3 regions of the Bacillus sp. CPT56D-587-MTF genome follow, and region 1 is predicted to be linked to each of the others. Evidence: riboswitches for the same ligand, from Rfam matches in the RefSeq annotation. Region 1 holds a riboswitch; each other region holds the start of a gene.
The links. A riboswitch is a leader RNA that binds a small molecule or an ion and turns the genes downstream of it on or off. The one in region 1 is predicted to bind lysine.
Positions count from the first base shown of each region.

Region 2: another riboswitch for lysine. It lies ahead of AC3WVZ_RS13680 (amino acid permease); the one in region 1 lies ahead of AC3WVZ_RS07725 (aspartate kinase).
Region 3: another riboswitch for lysine. It lies ahead of AC3WVZ_RS02585 (amino acid permease); the one in region 1 lies ahead of AC3WVZ_RS07725 (aspartate kinase).

Region 1 covers NZ_JBYTEF010000001.1:1,468,781-1,472,069, reverse strand. The annotation lists gene AC3WVZ_RS07735 (DUF4166 domain-containing protein) at 1-126, opposite strand, end outside; gene AC3WVZ_RS07730 (DoxX-like family protein) at 131-1,039, opposite strand; lysine riboswitch at 1,233-1,419, shown strand; gene AC3WVZ_RS07725 (aspartate kinase) at 1,622-2,851, shown strand; gene AC3WVZ_RS07720 (VOC family protein) at 3,081-3,289, shown strand, end outside.
Region 2 covers NZ_JBYTEF010000001.1:2,665,631-2,668,919, forward strand. The annotation lists gene AC3WVZ_RS13670 (sulfite exporter TauE/SafE family protein) at 1-375, shown strand, start outside; gene AC3WVZ_RS13675 (GNAT family N-acetyltransferase) at 412-861, opposite strand; lysine riboswitch at 1,182-1,375, shown strand; gene AC3WVZ_RS13680 (amino acid permease) at 1,488-2,954, shown strand; gene AC3WVZ_RS13685 (iron-sulfur cluster biosynthesis family protein) at 3,069-3,289, shown strand, end outside.
Region 3 covers NZ_JBYTEF010000001.1:492,528-495,816, reverse strand. The annotation lists gene AC3WVZ_RS02595 (DUF3626 domain-containing protein) at 1-18, opposite strand, end outside; gene racE (glutamate racemase) at 129-959, opposite strand; lysine riboswitch at 1,161-1,342, shown strand; gene AC3WVZ_RS02585 (amino acid permease) at 1,490-2,914, shown strand; gene AC3WVZ_RS02580 (ABC transporter permease) at 2,975-3,289, shown strand, end outside.

The sequences.
Region 1 (3,289 bases):
GTAAATTTCATCCATTTTTCCTTCCCCTGTAAAACTATTCTCTTCTGTAATCGCATAACGCTTCTGCAATTCAGGATGAAGATTTTTATAGGTATCCCCTAATAATCGTTCATACATATTAGCCATACACTTATCCCTTTCTCGCCCTCTTGCAATTTTTCGCGCTTGGTAAATCGAAACTATTTATATAACCGACAATTGATAACCCCATTAGAAGAACATTTAATGTAATCGGATTAAACGGCCCTGTAAAGCTTGCAATATTCGTAAATCCTGCTGCTAACGTTAAAACTAGTAATACAATAATATGCAGTATAAATAATTTTCGTTTTATTATTGGCAACAGCCATACGACGCCGAAAATTATTTCTAACATCCCAATTATTTTAAGTATACATATACTACTTTCATTTGAACCGATTAATACAGAAAGCATCTTTACTTCTTCTAAATGAGTAAACAGTAGTTTTGGCACTATCCCTTGATATATCCATACAAAAGCAAATAAAAAACATACGAGCCAATACGTCATTGTTCTTCTAATTAGTAACCTAGGATGAAGCCCCTTTTCTAACCATAATTTTAAAGCATCAAAACTCCAAGCAGTCGCCCAACCTAATAACGGCCGAAATATATAGCAATCTATTACATTCCCTACATGACCAAATCTTGTATCATAATCATATTGTGTCTCAAAATGGATGTATTCTTTATTTGGCGTATACTTCCAATAACCACGTCCTATTTGAATAAGAGATAATGTATTATCCGTCCAAAATTTTAAAGAAGAAATTCTTTCACCAGTTTCTTTTCTTATTTCACCTATTGATTCCCCTTCTCCAGCTATTTCAAGCCCAAATCCAATCTTTGTTTTATACAAAAACTTCTGTGGTTCTCCTTCTTTTTTCTCTAAATACGAAATTTCAGTAAAGCGAGCATCCCGCTCTGTATGTATAGCTGGTTCTTGCGTATATTCCCATAATTTTCCCATCGTCGTGTTCATTTTTGTCGCAACATAAATAGGCTGTTTCCTTTTCATTCTCCCCACCTCCTATGCACTATAAGTTTAATGTACATGCAATGAATTTATTTTGCTACATTTTTCACAAACTTCCTCAGAAAAAAGAAAGAATTTTTAAAATATATATAAAACACTTGATTCCCCGAAAAATTTAAATTATTATAAAACAAATGTTACCAACAACTTCATAAATCAAACACTCTCGCCTAAAACGTGAGATAGAGGTTGCGATACTTATGAGTATTCTAATGGAGACACAGAGATATCTATGAACTTAGATGAAAGGAAGTATTGCCGAAATTGATAAATTTCTCTGCATTTATCAATTGGGGCTGTTTTCGAATAGAAACAGAACTGTCATATGTACAGACGTGTACGTATGAAGAGCTATCTACAAAAAAGAGATATCATTTTTTATGATATTCCTTTTTTGGCGGTTTTTTTATTAGCTCCGTTTTCTGTTTCCCTTTTCCTGTAACAGCACCATCCTCACTTATTTGAGATGGTGTTTTTTGTTTGTCTTTCTGGTAACTACAGGAGTATTGGGATTGATATATTTCCTAATCTATTCTTAAAAATAGACGAAAGAAGGAATTTGTAATGGAAACAATTGTTCAAAAATTTGGTGGCACTTCTGTCGGAAGCGTCGAACGCATTCAACATGTAGCAAATTTAATTATTGAAGAATATGAACGAGGTCATAGCATTGTCTCTGTCGTTTCAGCAATGGGAAAAAGCACAGATGAACTTGTCGCACTCGCTAACGCTATCACAGAAAATCCAAGTAAACGTGAAATGGATATGCTTCTATCTACAGGAGAACAAGTAACTATTTCATTATTAACAATGGCACTGCAAGCAAAAGGCTATCATGCAATTTCATTAACAGGGTGGCAAGCAGGTATTACGACAGAATCTGTACATAGTAGTGCACGGATTACTGACATTCATACAGATCGTATTCAATCTTATCTTGCTGAAGGTACGATTGTTATTGTAGCTGGTTTCCAAGGAGTCAGTGAAGATTTTGAAATTACAACGCTTGGACGAGGCGGTTCTGATACAACTGCTGTCGCATTAGCTGCTGCACTAAACGCAAAAAAATGTGATATTTACACAGATGTGACCGGCGTATATACGACGGATCCACGAGTTGTAAAAGATGCTTACAAATTAGATGAAATTTCTTATGACGAAATGTTAGAACTTGCAAACCTCGGTGCTGGTGTATTACACCCGCGTGCTGTTGAGTTTGCTAAAAATCATAATGTCATTTTAGAAGTTCGCTCAAGTATGGAACAAGAAAACGGAACAATTGTAAAAGGAGAATGTAACATGGAACAACAATCAATCGTTAAAGGTATTGCATTTGAAGATAATATTACACGCATCACAGTGAAAGGATTAGAACAAGGTTCACTTTCAACTGTTTTCTCTACATTAGCAGCGGCACATATTAATGTAGATATCATCATTCAAAGTATTACAAATGAAGGAACTGTTCATCTCTCCTTCTCCATCCATTCTAATGATTTAAGAGAAACATTAGAAGTATTGGAACAAAATCAAGAGGCACTTCACTATGAAGCAGTAGAATATGAAAATCATTTAGCAAAAGTATCAATCGTAGGATCTGGCATGGTATCTAACCCAGGTGTCGCTGCAAATATGTTCACTACTTTAAAAGAAGAAGATATTCATATTAAAATGGTAAGTACATCAGAAATTAAAGTGTCTGTCGTTATTGACCGCCTTCATTTAGTAACAGGCGTTGAGGCGCTGCATCAATCATTTATGGCGAAAATTGAGCCTTTCGTGCAAATGAGCTAATTTGATATGTTTAGTAACGCTTATAAAAAAAACATATTAATCTACTTCCTTCCTATTAAATAAAAAGCTATTCGTTAACAAGATGCTATATGATATATTAAAAAACACCTTGTCACATTTTCCTATACTGTGACAAGGTGTTTTTGACTGAAAGGAATTTGTAACTACTTAGTAGTATAATTATGAGGATAATTAAATAATAAACTTTTATACATAAGGAGATAAGACTATGGCAAAAAACAAATTACTACGAATGGACAATGTCAGCATCGTTGTAGAATCCCTTGATAACGCAATCTCTTTCTTTGAGGAGATTGGCTTGAATCTCGAAGGTCGAGCAAATGTCGAAGGTGAATGGGCTGGTCGCGTAACTGGACTCGGTTCTCAGTGCGTAGAGATTGCTATGATGGTCACTCCAGATGGCCACAGCCGAATTGA
Region 2 (3,289 bases), 1.2 Mb from region 1:
GATACGAGTGAATTTCCTGTTTCACTCGCTGCAACAATCGGCTTCTTCATCTCACTTGGCTGGGAACAAGTAAGCTGGGTTTGGGTATTTTCTCTCATGCTCGGTGGTATCGTAGCGGCACCAATCGCGGCATGGCTAGTTCGCATCGTTCCTTCTCATTTACTTGGCGTATTAGTTGGTGGTCTTATTATCTTTACAAACATTCGTACACTGCTTACTACATTTAAAGTGGATCCAACTATTATTTCACTTTCTTACGTTGCAGTTGGTCTTGTCGTTATTATTTCTATTTTCATTGCTGTTCGTAATCATTCCAATCGTCCTAATACGTCAACGGCTGAGTATCCGAATGATCAGAAGCAAATGCTACCATAACTATAAAAAATACCGCTCAATTTAGAGCGGTATTTTTTATTTTTCTATTTTCCAATTAATCATCATTTCTGTAGCATTTACTCTCTTCATATGTAACTTTTCTAAAACACGCATCGAACTATAATTATCTAGAAGTGTCTCTGCAATTATTGTTTCTACCTCACCTGTTTTGAAAGCCCAATCGATTAGTTCTTTTACAGCTTCTGTTGCATAGCCCTGATTCCAATATTTCTCAATGAATCCATAGCCAATTTCTACTGTTTGATCCTCGTTTGGTTTCCCTTTAAACCCAATATCACCTAAAACGCTATCGTCTTCTTTTCGAAGAACATACCACGCCCCCCATGGTAATAAAGTTGCATCTTTTTTTACATTCTTTACATGCCCTACAATATGCGGACCGCTATTATATCCTTGCTCGTTAGCGACTTGAATCCTCTCTTCTGTACACGGCACTATATAGAGCCTTTCTGTTTCTAATTTCATTTTGATTTCCCCTTTTTGCTTAAACGTTACCCTAATTATAACAAATAATATGACTTTATTATGAATGTCGAATTATATTTTTCTGAATTTTCTTTTAATTTAGAGGGTTTTTCAATATTTTTTGCGAAACATTTGTATAACAATTTTTTCTTTGCTTATTGCTACATAATAGTAGGTTCGGGTGGAGTTTTGCAAGCGTTTCCTATACAATAACCGATATTCTTTGACTTTTCCTAACAAAATATCTTGCAATATATTCAGAAAGTCATTACAATTGCCATATATTAAAAATCTTAGCAATATATAAATCCTCATCAATCCGATGAGGTAGAGGTTGCGACTTTTAATAGTAAAACGGACGAGACACAGAGAATGTCAGCTGACTCCGTTTGAAAGGAAAAGTTGCCGAAGTTTATATTTCTTCTCTGGAAATATGAGCTGGGGCTGTCTCCGAAAGGAACAGAACTGTCACGTTTACAAAATTACCGTGTAAACGTGGGGTGCTATCTTAACGGAAGGGTATGATGGGGTGGTTATTTGTGAAACGTTCCGCCAAATTCCTTTGGCGGTTTTTTGTATTTTTCTCCCCCGCTCCTTCCTAACCTACAAGAAAAGGAGTGTTGAACATGAATAGCGCAACAAATCAATCTACCTCTAAAACGCAAACTACACAAGGACAAGGTGAATTAAAACGCGGATTAAAATCTCGTCACCTTACGATGATTTCTCTCGGTGGTACAATTGGTACCGGACTATTTCTTGCCAGTGGTGGTGTCATCCATACAGCTGGACCTGGTGGCGCATTAATTGCATACGCCGCAATTGGAATTATGGTTTATTTTTTAATGACAAGCTTAGCTGAACTTGCAGCTTACATGCCTGTTACTGGATCTTTTAGTACGTATGCAACAAAATTTGTTGATCCATCACTTGGCTTTGCACTTGGATGGAACTATTGGTATAACTGGGCAATTACGATTGCTGCTGAACTTGCAGCCGTAACATTAATTATGAAATTTTGGTTCCCAGATACCCCTTCTCTTATTTGGAGCGGATTATGTTTAGCTATTATTTTCCTTTTAAACTACTTATCTGTTAAAGGGTTTGGTGAATCTGAATATTGGTTCGCACTTATTAAAGTAGTTACGATTATTATCTTTTTAATTGTTGGTTTCATGATGATTTTTGGAATTATGGGCGGTGAAACGGTTGGATTTAAAAACTTCACTGTTGCAGATGCACCATTTAACGGCGGTATCATGGCAATTATCGGTGTGTTTATGGCAGCTGGTTTCTCATTCCAAGGTACTGAACTATTAGGAGTAGCTGCTGGTGAAACTTCTGATCCAGAGCGTAATATTCCGAAAGCGATTCGTTCAATCTTTTGGCGTATTCTTTTATTCTATATCCTTGCAATTCTCGTTATCGGTTTATTAATTCCTTATACAACTGAAAGCCTTGCTGCAAGTGATGTTACAGTAAGTCCGTTTACACTTATTTTTGAAAAAGCGGGCGTTGCCTTTGCTGCTTCTGTTATGAACGCTGTTATTTTAACGGCAGTACTATCTGCTGGTAACTCTGGTATGTATGCATCAACTCGTATGCTTTGGGATTTAGCTCGCCAAGGAAAAGCACCAAAGTTTCTTGGTAAATTAGATAGCCGCGGTGTACCTGTTAACGCATTAATCGTAACATCAATTGTCGGTAGTATCGCTTTCATTGCTTCTTTATTCGGTGACGGTGTTGTATACATTTGGTTATTAAATGCATCAGGAATGTCTGGCTTTATCGCTTGGGTCGGCATTGCAATTAGTCATTACCGTTTCCGTAAAGCGTATATCGCACAAGGAAAAGATTTAAATGACTTACCATATAGAGCAAAATGGTTCCCATTTGGTCCAATCTTCGCATTTACACTTTGTATCATCGTAATTTTAGGACAAAACTACGGCGCATTTATGGGTGAATCAATCGATTGGAATGGCGTACTCGTTTCTTACATCGGTTTACCACTCTTCTTAGTACTATGGTTAGGATATAAATTTACGAAAAAAACAAAAGTGATTCCACTTGATAAATGTGAACTAAAATAAAGTGAAACGAGCAAACAAATTTGTTTGCTCGTTTTTTGTTGCAAACCTCTTTCCTTCCCTATTGCTCCTGTTTTTGCCATAATAGAAGAAATATAAATAAAAGGTTGGGATACAATGAACATTCGCATTACTGATGAAGCAAAAGCAGCTATACATAGATTAGAACGTGAAGACAAAAAGATCATTCGCATTAGAGGAACAATGACAAACTCCTGTAGTATTTTCGTTGATGTCGATTTAATTTGGGATACATTTAACGCAGATGATGTTGTATATGAAGATGCGGAGCTTATCGTACAAATGGATTCATTTACGAAAGACTACACTGGTGATAC
Region 3 (3,289 bases), 980 kb from region 1:
AGATCTTGATAATTCCATAATCAAACCTCTCCTTTAATTAAAATGACCTTAATGATTTCAATTAAAAGCTTATTCTTTCCTTCTTATGAAACGAACCTAATTTATTTAAAAACGTAATTTACTAAATCTTAATTATGCATACACGCATTTTTCATAGGCAAATGTACACATTCTACAGAAATTTGATACCCTAGCCATCGCTCAGCAATATGTTCAAATGATAAAACAGATCCCGTTGTAAAAAAACGATGCTTCGGATTCAGATTGTCAGACAAAATTCCTTTGTGCTGTAAAATGGTGCTTAACTCTATCGCCGTTTCTTCTGCAGAACTAATAATCGTTATATCTTCTCCTAGTTCCTTTTTTATATAGGACTCTAAAAGTGGATAATGCGTACATCCAAGAATTAACGTATCTATATCTTCTTTCGTTAATGGAAGTAAAGCTTGTTTCACTTGCTGCGTGACATATGCTGTATCTTCTAATTGATTTTCTACAACTGTGGCTAAAGTCGGGCAAGCATAGCTATGCACTTCCAAATATGTATCCAGCTCGTGTAATGCTTTTTCATACATATTAGATTTTATCGTACCTACAGTTCCAATTACCCCGATTTCCCCTTTCTTTGTTACTTTAATTGCCGCTCTTGCTCCTGGATGTATAACGCCAATAACTGGAATGGAAAGTGCTTCTTGCAGCTCAGTCAATGCAGCAGCTGCAGCAGTATTACATGCTACGACTAGCGCTTTTAATGGAAACTGTTTGAGGAACTCAACCATTTCAAATACGAAAGATTGCACCTCCTCTACACTTCTTGGTCCATACGGGCAACGCTTATTATCACCAATATAATAAATGCTTTCTTTAGGCAATTGTCTTATAATTTCGCTCGCAACTGTTAATCCCCCAACTCCCGAATCTAGCACACCTATTACTGAATGTTTATGACATACAGACATTTACTTCATCCCCTTTTCAATCATCTAGCGCTAATAATATGTATTATATTACGAAAATTCAAATATCACATAACAACCCCTCTTACTTTTAATCACAAACTCTTCTCTATAATCTGATTATTACTATATCCATTGACGTATAAAAATTCATTTGTTACTCTTAAAGACGTTAATTTAATATTTAAATCCTCATTCGTATCTCGGTGAGGTAGAGGTTGCAATCATTAAGAGTATCATTTCAGGAGATGTAGTGGCATTGATGACGGAATGAGAAAGGAATGGTTGCCGAAGTAAGTCGTGTCCACCATGCACGCTTGCTGGGTCTGCATTTAATAAGTGCAGAACTGTCACAAACGTTTCGTTTGTGGAGAGCTATCGAGAGGTATGTCGTGGGTTTCTTATAAGATAGAAAGCATGTAGCGGCAAATTACGTGCTTTTTTTGTTTTGTTTGGGACTTCTCTTCCTGACTCAGGAAGACATACATATCTCCTCGCTTGACTTGGTTATACTAACTTTGGAGGTATTTTCTATGCAACAAAAAAAATGGGGCTTTTGGGTACTAACAGCTTTCGTTGTCGGTAACATGGTTGGCGCTGGTATTTTCATGGTGCCAAGTACGTTGGCACAAACAGCAAGCCCACTCGGTGTCACTTTAGCTTGGTTAACTACAGGGTTTGGTGTTTTAATGCTAGCTCTTGTTTTCGGTAATTTAGCAATTCGTCGTCCTGATTTAACGACAGGGCCACAAAGTCATGCATATGCTTTATTCTCAACACCAAAAAAGAAAAAAATGGCTGGCTTCAGTATGGTATGGGGATATTGGGTTGCAAACTGGGCAAGTAACGTTGCCATCATTACATCATTTGCGGGATATTTATCACTCTTCTTCCCAATTATGAAAGATACGCGACTACTATTTTCAATCGGCTCGTTTAACGTAGAAGTCGGAAAACTAATTACATTTACGATTTGTTCCATCTTACTTTGGGGAACTCATATTATATTAACAAACGGTGTAAGCGGAGCTGGAAAACTAAACTTCTTAGCAACAACAACGAAAGTAACTGGATTCCTTTTATTCATCGTCGTTACGTTATTTGCATTCGAAGCTTCTAAATTTGGACAATGGTATACACCGATGATTGATAAATCAGGGGCATCACACGGTCTTCTTTCACAAGTGAATTTAGCTGCTCTTACAACACTTTGGGCGTTTATCGGAATTGAATCAGCTGTTCTTTTATCAAACCGTGCTGTTTCTCCCAAAACGGTAAAACGCGCAACAGTTGCGGGATTACTTATTACAGTTGCCATCTACTTAGGAATCACAATTTTAACAATGGGTGTACTTCACGTTGATAAATTACAAGCTTCTGAACGTCCATTAGCAGATGCACTAAACGCTGCAATGGGTCACGGCGGCGGGAAACTGATGGCATTACTTGCTCTTACTTCCCTGTTCGGTTCTATCTTAGGCTGGATTTTATTAAGCTCAGAAGTACCTTATCAAGCAGCAAAAGAAGGTTTCTTCCCTTCCTTCTTCACAAAAACAAATAAAAAAGGAAGTCCAATTTACTCATTACGATTAACAAACATTATGTCGCAAGTATTCCTATTCTCAACATTATCAGGAACCATTGCGGAAGCTTATACATTCGTTATTACCGTATCGACACTAGCCTACCTCATTCCATATCTCGTTTCACCAATCTTCCAGTTAAAACTAGTCGCAACTGGTGAAACATATAAAAATGAAATGCGGGCAAGAATTACAGATGGCATAGTCGCAGTTATCGCACTTTGCTACGCACTATGGGTTATTAAAACGGGCGCATCCGATATAAAAACGTTCCTTCTCGGAATTGGTTTATTCGTAATCGGATTTGCTTTCTATCCATTAATGAATCGTGATCAGAAAAAAAATAACGAAAAGAAAAACGGGCAAGTTGCATAACGCAATTTGCTCGTTTTTTCTTTTGTAAAACATATATAATAGAACAAAGAGGTGAAAAACATGTCAATCGAATCGCTATGGAGCTGTCGCTTCCAACAACATATTCAAAATATCATTACATACTTTGCACGTATGATTAACGGTTTACTATATAGCTTTATCTTTATTTCATGCGTTGGTGCATATTATTATGCTCAGTTTCTAAAAGCATCTCCTTCTAAAGGAATATCTTTAATAATTATAACGATTGTACTTACATTCATTATAACGAGATGCCCTATCCGTACATTTATTCAAAAACCTGATGCTGTCTATTTACTAGCACTAGAAGAGAAATTAACATCTTATTTTAAAAAATCTCTTCTATACAATTAC